DNA from 2 places in the Lelliottia nimipressuralis genome. Region 2 is predicted to be linked to the other one. Evidence: predicted binding sites of a transcription regulator. Region 2 holds the regulator's gene; the other holds the start of a gene.
What was found. Region 2 encodes LexA, which represses DNA repair genes until DNA is damaged. Its sites were predicted from a motif close to TNCTGTATGTACATACAGNA; they were not measured.
Positions count from the first base shown of each region.

Region 1: the regulator LexA is predicted to act here: its motif matches at 4,898-4,917, upstream of dinB (DNA polymerase IV).

Region 1 covers NZ_CP167172.1:907,059-916,809, forward strand. The annotation lists gene fadE (acyl-CoA dehydrogenase FadE) at 1-2,133, opposite strand, end outside; gene lpcA (D-sedoheptulose 7-phosphate isomerase) at 2,452-3,030, shown strand; gene ACB496_RS04240 (class II glutamine amidotransferase) at 3,181-3,948, shown strand; gene dpaA (peptidoglycan meso-diaminopimelic acid protein amidase) at 3,919-4,659, opposite strand; gene dinB (DNA polymerase IV) at 4,936-5,994, shown strand; gene pepD (cytosol nonspecific dipeptidase) at 6,107-7,564, opposite strand; gene gpt (xanthine phosphoribosyltransferase) at 7,825-8,283, shown strand; gene frsA (esterase FrsA) at 8,392-9,636, shown strand; gene crl (sigma factor-binding protein Crl) at 9,694-9,751, shown strand, end outside.
Region 2 covers NZ_CP167172.1:272,287-282,037, forward strand. The annotation lists gene ubiA (4-hydroxybenzoate octaprenyltransferase) at 1-248, shown strand, start outside; gene plsB (glycerol-3-phosphate 1-O-acyltransferase PlsB) at 343-2,763, opposite strand; gene ACB496_RS01265 (diacylglycerol kinase) at 2,918-3,286, shown strand; gene lexA (transcriptional repressor LexA) at 3,396-4,004, shown strand; gene dinF (MATE family efflux transporter DinF) at 4,072-5,394, shown strand; gene ACB496_RS01280 (CsbD family protein) at 5,536-5,745, shown strand; gene zur (zinc uptake transcriptional repressor Zur) at 5,814-6,329, opposite strand; gene ACB496_RS01290 (cupin domain-containing protein) at 6,446-6,934, shown strand; gene traF (conjugal transfer protein TraF) at 7,157-8,416, shown strand; gene dusA (tRNA dihydrouridine(20/20a) synthase DusA) at 8,498-9,493, shown strand; gene pspG (envelope stress response protein PspG) at 9,632-9,751, shown strand, end outside.

The sequences.
Region 1 (9,751 bases), 630 kb from region 2:
ACCGCGACCGATACGGGAGCGGGTTGCACTTGGAACCTGCAGGATCTTCGCCACTTTGTGATCCAGGATATCGGACGGTGCCAGATGATGACGACCGGTTGGGAAGATCACCACGCGCAGTGCGCCTGCCACAAAGCGGTTCGGGAAGTTTGCCAGCAGATCGTCAATCGCCTGCTCTGCCTGATAGAGCGCATCCTGCACGCCCCAGTGGACTAACGGCAGATCCGCTTCATGACGGCCTTCATCGTCATAACGTTTCAGGACCGCAGAGGCAAGGAACACCTGGCTCAGGACATCGCCCAGACGCGCAGAGATACGCTCGCGACGCTTCAGGCTGCCGCCGAGGACTGCCATCGACACGTCTGACAGCAGCGCCAGGTTCGCGCTCAGGCGGTTGAGATGCTGGTAGTAACGTTTGGTCGCATCACCCGTTGGTGTGGCGCTGGTGAGACCGCGCGTCAGGCCCAGCCAGAAGCTGCGCATTTTGTTGCTGCCGACATGGCCGATGTGTTTAAACAGCAGCTTGTCGAACGCATTCACGTCGTTGTTTTGCGCCGCAGCCATCTCTTCCAGTACATACGGATGGCAGCGAATCGCGCCCTGACCGAAGATCATCATGCTGCGGGTGAGGATGTTAGCGCCTTCCACGGTGATGGCAATCGGTGCGCCCTGATAGCCGCGCGCCAGGAAGTTACCTTCGCCGAGCATAATGCCTTTACCGCCAGCAATATCCATCGCATCAATAATTGACTGCTGCGCACGATGGGTACAGTGATACTTCACGATAGCCGACAGCACAGCCGGTTTTTCGCCCAGCATGATGCCGTAGGTGATCAGCGACGCCGCCGCATCCATCACGTAAGCGTTGCCCGCGATGCGCGCCAGTGGCTCTTCGATACCTTCCATCTTACCGATGGAAATTTTGAACTGACGGCGGATATGGGCGTAAGCACCAATCCCCATCGCGACGGATTTCAGGCCACCGGTAGAGTTCGACGGCAGGGTGATACCGCGACCGACCGACAGACATTCCACCAGCATACGCCAGCCCTGTCCGGCCATTTTCGGACCGCCGATGATGTAATCAATCGGTACAAAGATATCTTCGCCACGGGTCGGACCGTTCTGGAACGGTACGTTCAGCGGGAAGTGACGACGACCAATTTCGACGCCAGGCGTAGAGGTTGGGATCAGCGCACAGGTGATGCCCAGATCTTCCTCGTCGCCCAACAGTCTGTCCGGGTCAGAGAGTTTGAACGCCAGGCCCAGTACGGTGGCAATCGGTGCCAGCGTAATGTAACGCTTGTTCCAGGTCAGGCGCATACCCAGCACCTGCTGGCCCTGCCACTCGCCCATGCAGACTACGCCGGTATCCGGGATCGCACCCGCATCAGAGCCAGCTTCCGGGCTGGTCAGCGCGAAGCAAGGGATTTCCTGACCACGCGCCAGACGCGGCAGATAGTGATCTTTTTGCTCTTCGGTGCCGTAATGCTGCAGCAGTTCGCCCGGGCCTAAGGAGTTTGGTACGCCGACGGTGATCGCCAGGATCCCTGACACACCCGCCAGTTTTTGCAGCACGCGAGCCTGAGCGTAAGCGGAGAACTCCAGGCCGCCGTACTCTTTCTTGATGATCATCGCGAAGAAGCGATGCTCTTTCAGATAGGCCCACAGTTCCGGAGGCAGATCGGCCATTTCATGGGTGATCTGGAAGTCGTTCGCCATGCGGCACGCTTCTTCTACCGGACCATCAATAAAGGCTTGTTCTTCTGCTGTCAGCCGTGGCTGCGGGTAGTTGTGCAGCTTTTTCCAGTCCGGGTTGCCCTGGAATAGATCGCCTTCCCACCAGGTAGTACCCGCGTCGATGGCTTCTTTTTCCGTGCGTGACATCGGTGGCATCACTTTACGGAAGCCGCGGAACACCGGGGCGGAAATCATCGACTTACGCATCGTAGGCACGTTGAGCGGCAGCAGGATAATCGCCAGCGGCAGCACAACCCAGATATTCCACAGACCAGACAGGCCAAGCGCAGCCGTCCAGGCCAACAGAATCAGGCTACTCAGTAATAAACTGACACGGTGATAGAACAACACACCGAGCAGAACAACGGTTGCGATAATGCTCAAAATCATCATAAAGAAAAGCTCCCTTGCTTGTAGGAGGTCTGACCACTTGTGATGATATGGTTGTAGTGGATGTTATTTCTTTTAGCAATGCATTCACAAAATAATTACAACCTGGTTCACATTGTTCAGGTTTTGACAGGCACGAATAATCAAAACGCCGAAGGATCTGCATCGCCATGACCAGGAGCAGACTTAAGTCAGTGAGAGGGGAAGAGCAGGCACTGCCAGCGCATATACCACGTCAAGTATGACGGGTATAGCTTCTCGCTTTTCTCGCGATCCGGTACACTCCCTGTGTTATTTCATCAATACTGAAGGATTATCCTCATGTACCAGGATCTTATTCGTAACGAACTGAACGAAGCGGCGGAAACGCTGGCCAACTTTCTGAAAGATGAAGCCAATATTCACGCGATTCAGCGCGCGGCGGTTCTGCTGGCAGACAGTTTCAAAGCCGGCGGCAAAGTGCTCTCCTGCGGTAACGGCGGTTCACATTGCGATGCGATGCACTTCGCTGAAGAGCTGACCGGCCGCTACCGTGAAAACCGTCCGGGCTACCCGGCGATCGCGATTTCTGACGTTAGCCACATCTCCTGCGTGGGTAACGACTTCGGTTACGATCATATTTTCTCGCGCTATGTTGAAGCGGTAGGGCGTGAAGGCGATGTGCTGCTGGGGATCTCCACGTCGGGTAATTCCGGTAACGTCATCAAAGCCATTGACGCTGCGCGTGAGAAGGGGATGAAAGTCATCACTCTGACCGGCAAAGATGGCGGCAAAATGGCGGGCTCGTCGGATATCGAAATCCGCGTGCCGCATTTTGGTTATGCTGACCGTATTCAGGAAATTCACATCAAAGTGATTCATATCCTGATCCAGTTGATCGAAAAAGAGATGGTTAAGTAAGAAGGCTATTTTATTTGCCATTTTGAATCCGGGCAGTGCTCGAAATCCTCACGTACTACGTGTACGCTCCGGTTTCTGCGCGCTGTCCGAATCCAAACTGGCTGCAACAATTACGCCTTCCCGCGTTAAGGCGTTTTGTGGAGGTGATGTATGTGCGAATTGCTCGGGATGAGCGCCAATGTGCCAACCGATATCTGCTTTAGTTTCACCGGGCTGGTGCAGCGCGGTGGAGGAACCGGGCCGCATAAAGACGGCTGGGGCATTACCTTCTACGAAGGCAAAGGCTGTCGCACGTTCAAAGATCCGCAACCCAGCTTCAACTCTCCCATCGCCCGACTGGTCCAGGATTATCCGATAAAATCCTGCTCGGTCATTGCCCATATTCGTCAGGCGAATCGGGGCGAAGTGGCGCTGGAAAATACCCATCCGTTTACCCGTGAACTGTGGGGCCGCAACTGGACTTACGCCCATAACGGGCAGTTGACCGGCTATAAATCGCTGGAGACGGGCAATTTCCGTCCGGTGGGTGAAACAGACAGTGAGAAAGCGTTTTGCTGGTTACTGCACAAGCTGACAGAGCGCTACCCGCGCACGCCGGGAAATATGGAAGCAGTGTTTAAATACATCGGCACGCTGGCCTGTGAACTGCGTGAGAAGGGTGTGTTTAACATGCTGCTGTCAGATGGGCGCTATGTGATGGCGTTCTGCTCGACCAATCTTTTCTGGATCACGCGTCGCGCGCCCTTTGGCGTGGCAAAACTGCTGGATCAGGATGTGGAAATTGATTTTCAAACCGAGACCACACCCAACGATGTGGTCACGGTGATTGCCACTCAGCCCCTGACGGGCAATGAAACCTGGCAAAAGATTATGCCAGGCGAGTGGGCACTATTTTGTCTCGGGAACCGTGTAGTTTGACGCCAGCTGCGGGTGAACGACTTCATGACTCAGCGGTTTGCTGACAATGTATCGACCATCCGCGACCGAGACGGTCGGCGGCTTGTGCGTCTGCTGGAAGTAGTCGTAACCCGGTTTCAGCTGTTTCCAGAAATCCGCGTAGGTCGAATACTTGTGGCGCTGCATGTTGGCATCGGTCATGCGGAACGGATAGATGCTCACCTGCACGCCCGCCTGGCCGAAGACTAACGCGCCGGTCACAAACTGGAAAATCTCATCAATACCGCTGTCTGTCATGGCGTAGCAGCCGATAGACACGCAGGCACCGTGAATCATCAGGTATTTGCCTTCGTAACCATGGGCACGATCGTAGGCGTTCGGAAAGCCGATATTGATGGCTTTATAGAAGCGGCTGTCGGGTTTGAGCTGATTGCGCTGAACGGTATAAAACCCTTCAGGACTTTTGAAATCACCCTGACGTTGTTTCGGACCTAATCCGCCGGAATAGTTACAGATTTTGTAGCTATCAAGCAGTTGATATGTCTCGCCCATTTTGACAAATAGATCGAGCGTGCGTTCTTCCTTGAAGATCTGAATATAAACCGGTGATCCCATTAATTGTTGTTTATATTCTTTGCTGACCGGTGTGGTTGAACTGTTGCTGCCAAGCAGCCCTGCGAACGAGACACACGGGATCAGAAGCATCGCAATGAACAATGCGATTTTACGCATACTACAAGTTCCTTGATAAAGCCAAACCAACTTGCCAGGACGGCAAAAGAGACCCGAAATCAGAATTTTCTGGATTAGGAGCGCTCACATTAGCATCGCTGCATTTTTTCGCAAGAGTGAACTAATGAGTTTACAAATTAGTTGGCATTTATAGCTTATCAGACCGCGTTTGAAACCAGGAACTTTGCGTAATTGTGGAGGATGTGAAGACGCTGATACTTTTCAATTCTGAATTTTTAACTGTATACTTATCCAGTGAAAGGGTGAGGGTTAAGTATGCGCAAAATAATCCATGTCGATATGGACTGCTTTTTTGCCGCCGTAGAGATGCGTGATAATCCGGCGCTGCGGGATGTCCCCATCGCCATTGGCGGCAGCCGCGTTAAGCGTGGTGTGATCAGCACTGCCAACTATCCGGCGCGCAAATTTGGCGTGCGCAGCGCCATGCCCACGGCGATGGCACTCAAACTCTGTCCTCATCTCATTCTGTTGCCCGGCCGCTTTGATGCTTACAAAGAGGCCTCGGCCCATATCCGGGAAATCTTCTCCCGCTACACGTCGCTCATCGAACCCCTTTCTCTCGACGAAGCCTATCTCGACGTCACGGACAGTCTGCACTGCCACGGCTCCGCCACGCTGATGGCGCAGGAGATCCGCCAGACCATTTTTAAAGAGCTCAATTTAACGGCCTCCGCCGGGATTGCGCCGGTCAAATTCCTCGCCAAAATCGCCTCGGATCTGAATAAACCGGACGGGCAATATGTCATCACGCCTGATGAGGTCCCGGCTTTTTTGAAGACCCTGCCGCTGGGCAAAATCCCCGGCGTCGGCAAAGTCTCGGCCGCGAAGCTGGAAACGCTGGGTCTACGCACCTGCGAAGACGTGCAGAACAGCGATCTGGCAATGCTGCTCAAACGCTTTGGCAAATTTGGCCGGGTGCTGTGGGAGCGCAGTCAGGGGATTGATGAGCGCAGCATTAACAGCGAGCGGCTGCGTAAATCGGTGGGGGTGGAGCGCACCCTTGCGGAAGATATCCACGAGTGGAGTGACTGCGAAACCATTATTAACGAGCAGCTCTACCCCGAGCTGGAGCGGCGTCTGGCAAAGGTGAAACCCGATCTGCTGATTGCCCGGCAGGGGGTAAAACTCAAGTTTAACGACTTCCAGCAAACAACCCAGGAGCATGTCTGGCCGCGGCTCAATAAAGACGACCTGATCGCAACGGCGAAGAAAGCCTGGCAGGAGCGCCGCGGGGGAAGGGGAGTGCGGCTGGTGGGTTTACACGTCACGCTGCTGGACCCGCAGCTGGAGCGACAGCTGGTGCTGGGGCTATAAAACGTATAAAAAAGCCCGGTAGCGCTTCGCTTACCGGGCTTATGTCTACATATCGCTATGGCACTGATTCTGCTGGCCCGACAACGCACTGCCGCCGGGCACGTACAGCGTCTTACTTAGCCGGAATCGCTTTCAGCAGTTCTGTCAGCAGCGTCCAGTAGTGGCCCACGCTTTCGATATGCACCTGCTCGTCCGGAGAGTGTGGCCCGGTAATGGTCGGCCCAATAGAGACCATATCCATATCCGGATACGGTTTCTTGAACAGACCGCACTCCAGACCCGCGTGGATCACCTGAATGTTCGGCGTGCTGTTGAACAGACGCTGATAGGTTTCACGCACCAACGCCATGACCGGAGAGGTCGCGTCTGGCTGCCAGCCTGGGTAGCTGCCCTTGGCGGAGGTTTTCGCACCAGAGAGTTTGCCCAGTGATTCCAGCATGCTCACGACATACTCTTTACCGCTGTCGATAAGAGAGCGGATCAGGCAGATGATTTCCGCGCTGTCGTCGCTCATGGTGACAACGCCGACGTTCAGGGAGGTTTCCACCACGCCTTTCGCCACGTCAGAGTTGCGGATCACGCCGTTTGGTGTGGCGTTCAGCAGCTGCACAAAGCGGTCGCGTGACTCGGTCGTCAGCGCGGCTTTATCGCTGGATACGGCTTCCAGAACCACGGTCAGGTTTTTCTCTTTGACTGACAGTTCGTTTTTCAGGATATCCAGGTAGACGTTCGCCAGGGTTTTCAGCTCGTCGGCTTTGTTTGCTGCAACGGCAACGGTGGCGAAGGCTTCGCGAGGAATCGCGTTACGCAGGCTACCACCGTTGAAGTCCACCAGACGCAGATCCAGCTCAGCCGCGTGGCCTGCCAGGAAGCGCGCCAGCAGTTTGTTGGCATTGCCCAGACCTAAATGGATATCGCCGCCTGAGTGACCGCCTTTCAGCCCTTTCAGCGTCAGCTTGAAGGTCTTGAAGCCAGCCGGAACCGCTTCACGGGTCAGAGGCAGGGTAGAGATGAAATCAATGCCCCCCGCGCAACCCATGTAGATCTCACCCTCTTCTTCAGAGTCGGTGTTGATCAGGATATCTGCCTGCAGCCAGTTGGCCTGCAGACCAAAAGCGCCGTCCATACCCGCTTCTTCGGTCATGGTCAGCAGCACTTCCAGCGGGCCGTGCTCAACGCGATCGTCAGCCAGCACCGCCAGCGCGGAGGCCATACCGATGCCGTTATCTGCGCCCAGCGTGGTGCCGCGTGCTTTAACCCATTCGCCGTCGATGTACGGCTGAATCGGATCTTTTGTGAAGTCGTGGTCGGTATCGTTGTTTTTCTGCGGCACCATATCCAGGTGCGCCTGCAGCACAACCGGTTTGCGGTTTTCCATACCTGCGGTGGCCGCTTTACGAATCAGAATATTGCCAACCTGGTCACGCTCTGCGTGCAGGCCTTTTTCCTTCGCCCAGCCCATAATATGTTCGGCAAGCTGTTCTTCGTGATAGGAAGGGTGAGGAATGGAACAGATTTTGGCAAAAATATCCCACAGCGGCTGTGGCGATAATTGAGACAGTTCAGACACGATAAGTCTCCTTGTCGTGGCGCTGCAAACAAGCTTGCAGGTCACAGGGTTAGCAGAGTGATAGTCAGCACAAGTCGGGCTTGCGAGATGAGGTTGAGAATACCACTTTCTCCGTTCGCTGCTAGCATTAAGCACGTAAAAACTCCGCCCCGCGCCGCTAAACACTGGTTTTTAGTGCGTCAGATCTCTATAATCTCGCGCAACCTATTTCCCCCTCGAACACTTTTTAAGCCGTATATAAACAGGCTGGGACACTTCACATGAGCGAAAAATACGTCGTCACCTGGGACATGTTGCAGATTCACGCGCGCAAACTGGCTGCACGCCTGATGCCTTCTGAACAGTGGAAAGGCATTATTGCCGTGAGCCGTGGCGGTCTGGTACCGGGCGCATTGCTGGCTCGTGAACTGGGTATTCGCCATGTCGATACCGTCTGCATCTCCAGCTATGACCACGATAACCAGCGCGAGCTGACCGTGCTGAAACGCGCTGAAGGCGACGGCGAAGGCTTTATCGTCATCGACGATCTGGTCGATACCGGCGGCACTGCCGTTGCGATCCGTGAAATGTATCCAAAAGCGCATTTCGTCACCATCTTCGCCAAACCAGCTGGTCGTCCGCTGGTCAACGACTATGTTATCGACATCCCGCAGGATACCTGGATTGAACAGCCGTGGGATATGGGCGTGGTCTTCGTACCGCCGATTTCTGGCCGTTAATTACAGAACGAAATTATTTTTAACGCCCGGTGATGCCGGGCGTTGTTTTTTTTAGCCTCCAGCGCGTTACAATGCCTCTATGTGACGTAATCATGGAGGCAGCGCGCAATGACCCAGGCGAATCTCAGCGAAACCCTGTTCAAACCTCGTTTCAAACACCCGGAAACGTCGACTCTTGTTCGTCGCTTCAACCCTGGCACTCAGCCTGCTGTGCAGTCCGCTCTGGACGGCAAAAACGTGCCGCACTGGTATCGCATGATTAACCGTCTGATGTGGATCTGGCGCGGCATTGATGCCCGTGAAATTCTCGACGTCCAGGCGCGCATCGTCATGAGCGAGGCCGATCGCACCGACAGCGATCTCTACGATACGGTCGTCGGCTATCGCGGTGGTAACTGGATTTACGAATGGGCGACGCAGGCGATGCTCTGGCAGCAGAAGGCTAACCAGGAGCAGGACCAGACCCTCAGCGGAAAGCACTGGCTCCACGCCGCCAACCTTTACAGCATCGCCGCCTATCCGCATCTGAAGGGTGACGATCTGGCAGAACAGGCGCAGGCGCTGGCAAACCGTGCCTACGAAGAAGCAGCCCAGCGTTTGCCGTGCAACGTGCGTGAACTGGAGTTCACCATTCCCGGCGGTGCGCCGGTCACCGGCTTTTTACACATGCCCCCTGGCGACGGCCCGTTCCCGACGGTGATGATGTGCGGTGGGCTGGACTCCCTGCAGATTGATTATTTCAGCCTGTTTGAGCGCTACTTTGCACCAAAAGGGATCGCGATGCTGACGCTCGATATGCCGTCGATCGGGTTTTCTTCTAAGTGGAAGCTGACGCAGGACTCCAGCTTATTGCACCAGCATGCGTTAAAATCGCTCGAAAATATTCCCTGGGTGGACCACACCCGCGTGGCGGCATTTGGCTTCCGGTTTGGCGCCAACGTTGCGGTACGCCTGGCCTATCTGGAATCGTCGCGCCTGAAAGCGGTGGCCTGTCTTGGGCCGGTGGTTCATGCGCTGCTCAGCGATCCCACCCGTCAGGGGAGCGTGCCGGAGATGTATTTAGACGTGCTGGCGAGCCGCCTTGGCATGCATGATGCATCAGACGAAGCGCTGCGTGTGGAACTGAACCGTTATTCATTAAAGACCCAGGGCCTGCTCGGACGCCGCTGTCCGACGCCAATGCTGTCAGGTTTCTGGAAAAACGATCCTTTCAGCCCGGAAGAAGAGTCGCGTTTAATCACCTCGTCATCTTCCGATGGCAAGCTGCTCGAGATACCCTTCAGTCCGGTGTATCAGAATTTTGACAAAGCATTGAACGAGATTACACGCTGGATCACCAAGAGATTGTGTTAAGAGATTGCTAAATTTTGACGGTTTGGTAAAACAGTGGCTTCACAAAAGGAGATCGCAATGACGTTACCGAGTGGACACCCGAAAAGTAGACTGATTAAGAAGTTCATGGCTCTTG
Region 2 (9,751 bases):
GCCGCTACGACAAGCTGATCATCGGGATATTGCAGGTCGCGGTGTTAGGGCTGATGGTACTGATTGGTTATCTGAACGCCCTGAACTGGGAATTTTACTGGTCCGTGCTGGTGGCGGGGATGCTGTTTGCATATCAGCAAAAGCTGATTGCGAATCGCGAGCGTGAAGCCTGTTTCAAAGCGTTTTTGAACAACAACTATGTTGGGCTGGTGCTGTTTTTAGGGCTGGCGATGAGCTATTTTTCCTGAAAAAAATGCCCGGCAGCGCTAACGCTCACCGGGCACATATCTGATGCATATTTGTAAGCCGGGAAAGGCGAAACCGCCTCCCGGCTTTTTTATGTCACTCGTCCTGCGTTGCGCTTTCAATGGTCAAACGCACGTCCGACGTTATCAGCTCGGCCAGCATCTGATAAACCTTCATCGTCTCTTCAGGTTCCGCATCGCCGGTATCGCTGATATAGCCTTCATCGCGCAGCGTCAGTACCAGTGAGCTAAACACCGCTTTATCGAAGAACTCTGGTGCGTTAATGCCGTGCAGCACGGATAAACGCTGAGCCAGCGTGCGGCTCTCTTTTTCCAGGGTACCACGGTTGATGGACGGGTTCGCGCTCAACAGCCAGAAGGTAATCGCGTAGCGCTGCAACGTCTCACGCGCACCGGCCGCCAGCAGTTGCAGCGTGCGGGAACGTGACGGGTTGATATGCAGCTCGTCATCTTTGACGGTCAACAGACCCTGACGCAGCAGCTCAGCGGTGAGTTTTTCCAGCTCAACGGCCACTTCATCTTTGCTCCAGCTCAGGAACAGCTCTTCTTTCAGCATCGGATAGAGCGTCTCAACATGGCGCAGCAGTTCCTGACGGGAAATGCGGCGATGCTGAGTGATGATGGCTGCCATCAGCGACGGCAACATCAGCATATGCGTGATGTTGTTACGATAGTAGGTCATCAGCACTGCCTGCTCGCGCGGCAGAATGATGATGTCCCCGATGGTGTCCTTCTCAACTTCGAACTTGTTCATCTGCAGCGCGTGGTCGATCAACTGACTGGCGGTGGCAGACGGAACGGTGGAATCCGCTGAGTACGGGACATTACGCATAATATCCAGATAGCAATCGAGCTGTTCGGTCAGCTGTTCGCGCGTCAGCGAACGCTGGCGTGAGGCTAACAGTGCTGTGACGCACAGGTTCATGGCGTTCGCCGCCCCGGCGTTGTTAATACGCACCATCAGATCGGCCGCGATATTATTCACCGTTGGCGTCAGCCACGCAGGGCGAATCGCTTCGATTGGGTCGATAGATTCGCGCCACTCCGGCACGTGCTGGTTCAGATAGGTCATCAGCGGCAGCGGTTCGCCAAAGTTCACGTAACCCTGGCCGAGATTGCGCAGCTTGCTCAGGCCTTTCAGCATCTGAGGCAGGCTCTCTTTCTCTTTGGTCGCACCGCGCAGCTCTTTGGCGTAAGTGCCCACTTCCATGACGTGCTCGTAACCGATGTAAATCGGCACAAGCGTAATCGGACGCGTACCGCCGCGCAGCATCGCCTGAATGGTCATCGACAGAGTACCGGTTTTCGGGTCCAGAAGACGGCCCGTACGGGAACGCCCCCCTTCGACGAAATACTCTACGGAATAGCCACGGCTAAACAGCTCGCCCAGATATTCGCGGAACACCGTGGAGTAGAGCTTATTGCCTTTGAAGGTACGACGAATAAAGAACGCACCCAGACGGCGGAAAATCGGGCCGGCTGGCCAGAAATTCAGGTTGATACCTGCCGCGATGTGCGGTGGTACCAGCCCCTGGTGATACAGCACATAAGACAGCAGCAGGTAGTCCATGTGGCTGCGGTGGCAAGGCACATAGACGATTTCGTGGCCGTCGTGGGCAAGCTGGCGCACGCGCTCGGCGTTATGGACGTTAATCCCCTGATACAGACGGTTCCAGGTGAAGCTCAGGATACGGTCGGAGAGGCGGATCATCTCGTAGGAGAAGTTGGCCGCAATCTCCTCCATCAGGGCGATGGCGTTTTGCTGGGCTTTCTCGTGAGAGATTTTCTTGCTGCGCGCTTCGTCTTCAACCGCGCGGGCAATGGCTTTAGATGCCAGCAATTTGTTGAACAGGTCCTGGCGTGCAGGCAGGCGCGGGCCAACGGCAGCCAGACGCTGACGGGCAAAGTGCATACGCGCGACGCGAGCCAGTTTCTGGGCGATGATTTTATCCGTCCCGTGCTCATCCGCCATGCGGCGCAGGGAGACGGAAGGGGAGAAACGTACAAAGCTGTCGCGGCCTAACCATGAGACGGCAAAGAACTTCTGGATGCCGTTCAGCATACGCAGTGGTGGGTTTTCCTCGCCTTTCTGACGACCAGGACGACGACCAAACATCACCGACACCGGCACCATCTGGACATCCAGACTTGGGTTGCTGCGGTGCAGATCGAGGTAGTCGTGGAACAGCTTGATGGACTCTTCTTTTGGCGTGTAATAGGTGAACACGCGCGGCCCGCCGTGAATAAACACGTAGCGCGGCAGCAGAGTTCCGTCGACCTCAAGGGGTTCGAGCGGATCGGGCAAGTCATGCGCCAGACATTGGGCGCGGAGCGTCAGTAAGTCTGCCTTCGAGTTGTAAGGCAAAACGTACATAATAGGGCGCGAGGTATCGAGCCCTAATTCCAGCGCAGGTTCCGCCGGGATAGACTTACTTTTTACCAGGACGCTTAATGGTAAATTAAGTAATTTGTAGTAAATTCGTGGCCAGCCGGACATAAACGATGTAAAGCCTCTGGTTAATAATGCAATTGCGGCGCAAGGATAACAGAAAGCGCGCAAAATTTCTGTTGTTACCGGTCATACTTCAGGCTGTATTGCTACGCGCTACAGCTATAGTTACTGACGCTAAATCTAAGAAAAGGTTCTTTTAATGGCCAATAATACCACTGGGTTAACCCGAATCATCAAAGCTGCCGGATATTCATGGAAAGGTTTCCGCGCCGCATGGATCAATGAGGCCGCTTTCCGCCAGGAAGGGGTTGCTGCGGTTGTTGCGGTGATCATCGCCTGTTTTCTGGATGTCGACCCGATAACCCGCGTATTGCTCATTGGTTCAGTCCTTCTGGTGATGATAGTGGAAATTCTCAACAGCGCTATTGAAGCGGTGGTGGATCGCATCGGTTCTGATTTCCATGAGCTGTCGGGCCGTGCGAAGGACATGGGTTCTGCCGCTGTGCTGCTGGCGATTATCATCGCAGCCATCACCTGGGGCACGCTTCTTTGGTCACATTTTCGATAAGGCTTCAGGAATCCAATAAGTCTCTGGTTTTTTGTGCAGTTTTTGATTCCAAAATCACCTTTGACTGTATATACTCACAGCATAACTGTATATACACCCAGGGGGCGGAATGAAAGCGTTAACGGCCAGACAGCAAGAGGTGTTTGATCTCATTCGAGATCATATCAGCCAGACGGGAATGCCACCGACGCGTGCGGAAATCGCGCAGCGCCTGGGCTTCCGTTCTCCAAATGCCGCTGAAGAGCATCTCAAAGCGCTGGCGCGTAAAGGCGTTCTTGAGATTGTCTCTGGTGCGTCACGCGGAATTCGCCTGCTGGTGGAAGAAGAAGAAGGTCTGCCACTTGTGGGGCGCGTCGCGGCGGGTGAGCCTTTGCTGGCACAGCAACATATTGAAGGTCACTATCAGGTCGATCCGGCTATGTTCAAGCCAAGTGCCGATTTCCTGCTGCGCGTCAGTGGGATGTCCATGAAAGACATTGGTATTCTGGACGGCGATCTGCTGGCGGTTCATAAAACGCAGGATGTGCGTAACGGGCAGGTTGTGGTTGCGCGTATCGACGACGAAGTGACCGTTAAGCGCCTGAAAAAACAGGGCAACACGGTTCAGCTGTTGCCAGAAAACAGCGAGTTTTCCCCGATTGTGGTGGATCTCCGCGAACAGGCTTTCTCTATTGAAGGTCTGGCTGTTGGTGTTATCCGCAACGGCGAATGGCTGTAATCTCTTACTGACAGGCTGTGGTCGCACCGCAGCCTGACTGTCTACTCTCAATTCCCGGTACTTTCTCATGTCTCTGCTGACAACCTCAGACAAGGCATTGTGGCGTCTTGCGCTGCCGATGATTTTCTCCAATATCACCGTTCCCCTGTTAGGGCTGGTGGATACGGCGGTGATTGGTCATCTGGATTCCCCTGTTTACCTCGGCGGCGTGGCCATTGGCGCGACGGCGACCAGTTTCCTCTTCATGCTGCTGCTCTTTTTACGCATGAGCACCACCGGGCTGACTGCCCAGGCGTTTGGTGCCAAAGATCCCGTTCGACTCGCCCGTGCGCTGGTGCAGCCGCTGATCCTCGCCCTTGGCGCAGGGCTGCTGATTGTTTTGCTGCGCACGCCGCTCATCGATCTGGCTCTGCATGTCGTGGGCGGTAGTGAAGCGGTGCTGGAACAGGCGCGGCGCTTCCTTGAAATCCGCTGGCTCAGCGCACCGGCATCGCTGGCAAATCTGGTTCTGCTTGGCTGGTTGCTGGGCGTGCAGTACGCGCGTGCGCCGGTGATCCTGCTGGTGGTGGGCAATTTACTCAATATCGTGCTCGATCTGTGGCTGGTGATGGGTCTGCACATGAACGTGCAGGGGGCGGCGCTGGCAACGGTGGTCGCCGAGTACGGCACTTTCTTCATTGGCCTATGGATGGTGAAACGCGTGCTGGCCATGCGGGGAATATCATTCGCGATGCTCAAAACAGCGTGGCACGGCAACATCCGTAAACTGCTGGCGCTTAATCGCGACATCATGCTTCGCTCGCTGCTGCTGCAACTTTGCTTTGGCGCCTTAACGGTGTTTGGCGCGCGCCTGGGGCCAGAGATCGTGGCCGTAAACGCGGTGCTGATGACTTTGCTGACGTTCACCGCCTATGCACTTGACGGTTTTGCCTATGCGGTGGAAGCCCATTCGGGCCAGGCCTATGGCGCTCGCGAGGCGGGGCAGTTGCAGGAGGTCTGGCGCGCGGCCTGTCGCCAGTCAGGGCTGGTGGCGCTGGTCTTCGCACTGATCTATGCCTTATTTGGCGGGCAGATTGTGGCGCTATTGACCTCGCTGCCTGAACTGAGAGAACTGGCTAATCACTACATCATCTGGCAGGTCGTGTTACCGGTGGTGGGGGTGTGGTGCTATCTGCTGGACGGTATGTTTATCGGCGCAACGCGCGGGGCGGAAATGCGCAACAGCATGGCAGTCGCGGCGGCCGGTTTCGCCCTGACGCTCTTCACGCTGCCCTGGCTCGGCAACCACGGTTTATGGCTGGCGCTGGCGGTGTTCCTCGCCCTGCGCGGCCTGTCATTAGCGCTGATTTGGCGGCGCCACTGGCGCAATAACAGCTGGTTTAGCGGATAGCGTGATTTGACGAAACGGTTAAAGATTCTGAATCTCAACACGCATGCCGAATCCTTATCTACAATTATTATCACGTCCAGCAGAAATGAACGTAACGGACGACTCGAATTTACGTGATAACCGAACGATGAGGAATTGATTATGAATAAAGACGAAATCGGCGGTAACTGGAAACAGTTCAAAGGTAAAGCGAAAGAACAATGGGGTAAACTGACCGACGATGACGTGACCGTCATTGAAGGTAAACGCGAACAGCTGGTAGGTAAGATTCAGGAACGCTACGGCTACGCGAAAGATCAGGCGGAAAAAGAGGTTGTTGACTGGGAAAAACGCAACGACTACCGCTGGTAACAGAGTTCTACCCGTTGTACACGGAAGTACAATCCCTGAGGGCGGCCTAATGGCCGCCCGCTTCGTTTTTAGCGCGGTTTTTTCTTCACCAGAATGGAGTGATCGTGCTGACATTCACCCTGATGACGACAGGCTTCCACTTCGACACAGGCTGAACACAACCCGTGTGCTTCAATCACGTTATGGCGCAGGGCAAAGCCCATTTTAGCCGCCAGCGAATGCATAATATCTTCCACACCTTCCGCCCCCTCTTCTTTGACCGCGCCGCAGCGATCGCAGATAAACATGGCAGAGGTATGTGTTGGCTGATCGAACAGATGGCACAGCACATAGCTGTTAGTCGACTCCACCTTATGCACAAAGCCTTGCTCCAGCAGGAAATCCAACGCGCGATAAACAGTGGGCGGTTTCGCCTGCGGCTCGCTTTCGCGCAGCAGATCGAGCAGATCGTAGGCGCTGATGGCACCGCGTTGCAGGCTCATCAGACGTAACACTTCAAGGCGCTGCGGGGTCAGGCGCACATTGCGTTGCGCACAGAGCTTTTCAGCTTGCGCTAACAGATCTTGCATCGTGGTCTTATCCATATCGCACCTCGAATTATGGAGTCTGGAAAACCCTCACTTTACCATGTTCTGCTGAAAACGCCGAGATCCGCCACAGTTGTGCTATACCTGACCCATCGCCACACGGGAAAAATACAATGAAAAGACCTGATTGCATCCGGCACTGGCGCGACGTCGAAGGTGCCGACGACTCCACTTATCCAGACAGCGACGAACTTTTTGCTATCGGCGCGCCGCTGGCCCGCAAACTGGGGCTTGGGCGGATCGGTATCCACCATGAACGCCTGCCGCCGGGCCGTCGCACTTCGTATCCGCATGCTGAAAGCGACGAAGAGGAGTTTATCTTTGTTATTGAAGGGTATCCCCAGGCGTGGATTAACGGGTATTTATGGAAGCTAGAGCCGGGCGACAGCGTCGGTTTTCCGGCCGGAACCGGCGTGTGCCACACCTTTATCAATAACACCGACGAAGAGGTGCGGCTGCTTGTGGTGGGCGAGGCGAACAAAAAACACAACCGCATCTATTACCCGCTCAACCCGGTCTACGCCGCCACCCGCGAGGACCGCTGGGTGGACCATCCGCCGCAATTTTTTGGCCCTCACGACGGAAAACCTGGGCGAAAATAATATCCTCTTCTATAAATATTGAGGGCCGTCACAAATTACAACAGGCCTCGCGGAAGATTTAACTTAGGGAACAGGCGTGTCTTTTTGATGTTATTCACAGCAATAGTTCGTCCCTGTATGGGTGATAACTGACAGGGGTTGTTTAATAACAGACTATAAAACGAGCATACTGTGAAAAAACATTTTAAATTTTCGGTGGTTAGCATCGCTGTCTCCCTGTTTATGGCAAACGAGGCGGGAGCAGCCAATACCTGGACAGAAGCGCGTAGCGACGCGATGGGCGGTACTGGCGTTGCATCAGGCAATTACGGTAGCGGAGCGTTTATTAACCCGGCACTGCTGGCAAAAGCAAAACCGGATGACGACATTACCGTTATTTTGCCTTCGGTCGGCGCACAGATTACTGACAAAGATAATCTGCAGGATCAGATCGACGATATCAGCGATAAAGTCGATTACTACGACGATGTGGTTAACAGCCTGACAGCGGCTGAGATCATCGCCAATCCTTTGGGATCCGTTAACCAGTTTCAGAGTGCCGCGAAAGATCTCGCTGACGAGCTGGACGATCTGAAAGGTAAAACCGCTCGCGCCACCGCCGGTGCCGGGATTGCGGTCAGCATTCCAAATAACGTGCTTGCGGTCGCCTTTGTGGCGAAAGGCAACGCTCACGCGCGCGTAAGCTCCTCTATCGACCAGCAGGATATCGATTATCTGCGCAGCATCCAGAACAGTAAACTGGTGGCGGGCAGCGTCGCGCTTGATGCCGCTCTTAACGGTTCGGATGAGATCACCAAAAATCTCAACTCCACGGCCTCAGGCCGGGCGGCGATTGTCTCTGACTATGGCGTCGCGGTGGCCCGTCAGTTTGATATTGGCGATGTGCCGGTCTCGGTCGGTATTACGCCAAAACTGCAAAAAACCTGGCTCTACAACTACACCACCTCCATTTACACCTACGACAGCAGCGACTGGAACAGCAGCCGCTATCGCACGGACGATACTGGCTTTAACGTGGATGCCGGTGTGGCTGCCGATTTTGGCGAGAACTGGACGGTGGGCTTGAGCGGGCAGAACCTGATGTCGCGGGATATCGATACCAAAGATATCCGTATCCGTAATGGCCGCACGGGTGACGTGGTGAGCTACAAAGATACCTACCAGATCCGTCCGCTGGTGACTGCGGGCGTGGCCTGGCATAACGATCTGGTAACCCTGACCGCCGATGGCGATCTGACCGAAACCAAAGGCTTCAAGAGCGAAGATAACTCTCAGTACGTCGGCGTCGGCGCCGAGGTCACTCCGCTCAGCTGGCTGGCGGTGCGCGCCGGTTATCGCGCGGACGTGAAGGACAACGACAGCAACGTCTTCACCGGCGGTGTTGGCTTTGCGCCGTTCAACGCGGTCCATGTGGATCTGATGGGTCTGTACGGCGAGGACAAAACCTGGGGGGCAGGCGCGCAGCTGAGCGTCACCTTCTAAGACGACCGGAGGCCATGCGCCTCCGGCTTTTCTTTGTGCTATAGTAGCGCCCCTTTTCCACCACATGCTTAAAACTTCGCCATGCCGTCAGAACTACAGTCCGATTTCCCTGCACACCGTTTTTCCATCGCGCCGATGCTCGACTGGACCGACAGACACTGCCGCTATTTCTTGCGTCAGCTCTCTCGCCACACGCTGCTGTACACCGAAATGGTCACCACCGGGGCGATCATTCACGGAAAGGGCGACTATCTGGCCTACAGCGAAGAAGAGCATCCGGTTGCGTTGCAGCTTGGTGGCAGCGATCCGGCGGCGCTGGCGCATTGTGCGAAACTGGCGCAAGAGCGTGGGTACGACGAAATTAACCTCAACGTCGGCTGCCCGTCCGATCGCGTGCAGAACGGCATGTTCGGCGCGTGCCTGATGGGGAATGCCCAACTGGTGGCGGATTGCGTCAAAGCGATGCGCGATGTGGTGTCGATTCCGGTGACGGTCAAAACCCGTATCGGCATCGACGATCAGGACAGCTACGAATTCCTGTGCGATTTCATCGACACTGTATCCGGGAAGGGCGAGTGCGAGATGTTTATTATCCACGCGCGTAAAGCCTGGTTATCCGGTCTCAGTCCAAAAGAGAACCGTGAAATTCCGCCGCTGGACTACCCGCGCGTGTATCAGCTGAAGCGTGATTTCCCGCATCTGACAATGTCGATTAACGGCGGTATCAAGTCTCTCGACGAAGCCAAAGCCCATTTAGAACATATGGATGGCGTCATGGTAGGCCGCGAGGCGTATCAAAATCCGGGTATTCTGGCCTCGGTGGATCGCGAGATCTTTGGCATTGAGCGCGCCGATAGCGATCCGGTGGCCGTGGTGCGTGCCATGTACCCGTACATCGAACGTGAGCTGAGCAATGGCACCTATCTGGGCCACGTAACGCGTCATATGCTCGGGTTGTTCCAGGGCATTCCAGGGGCGCGTCAGTGGCGTCGCTACCTGAGTGAAAATGCGCATAAAGCCGGGGCGGATATTGAAGTCCTGGAGCAGGCCCTGCGTCTGGTCGCTGACAAGCGATAATTTTCACTAAAAGTTCGTCAAATTCACCACGCCCTGCGAATGTTCGCGGGGCGTTTTGTTTAGAATTCAATAAGTTAAATTTGGCACGTTTCTTGTAATAGTCACTACATCTTTATGGTATTGACGTGGGAGAGAGCCATGCTGGAATTGCTGTTTGTGATTGGATTTTTTGTCATGCTGATGGCGACCGGAATTTCGCTGCTTGGCATTCTGGCGGCACTGGTTGTGGCGACTGTGGTGATGTTTATCGGTGGGCTG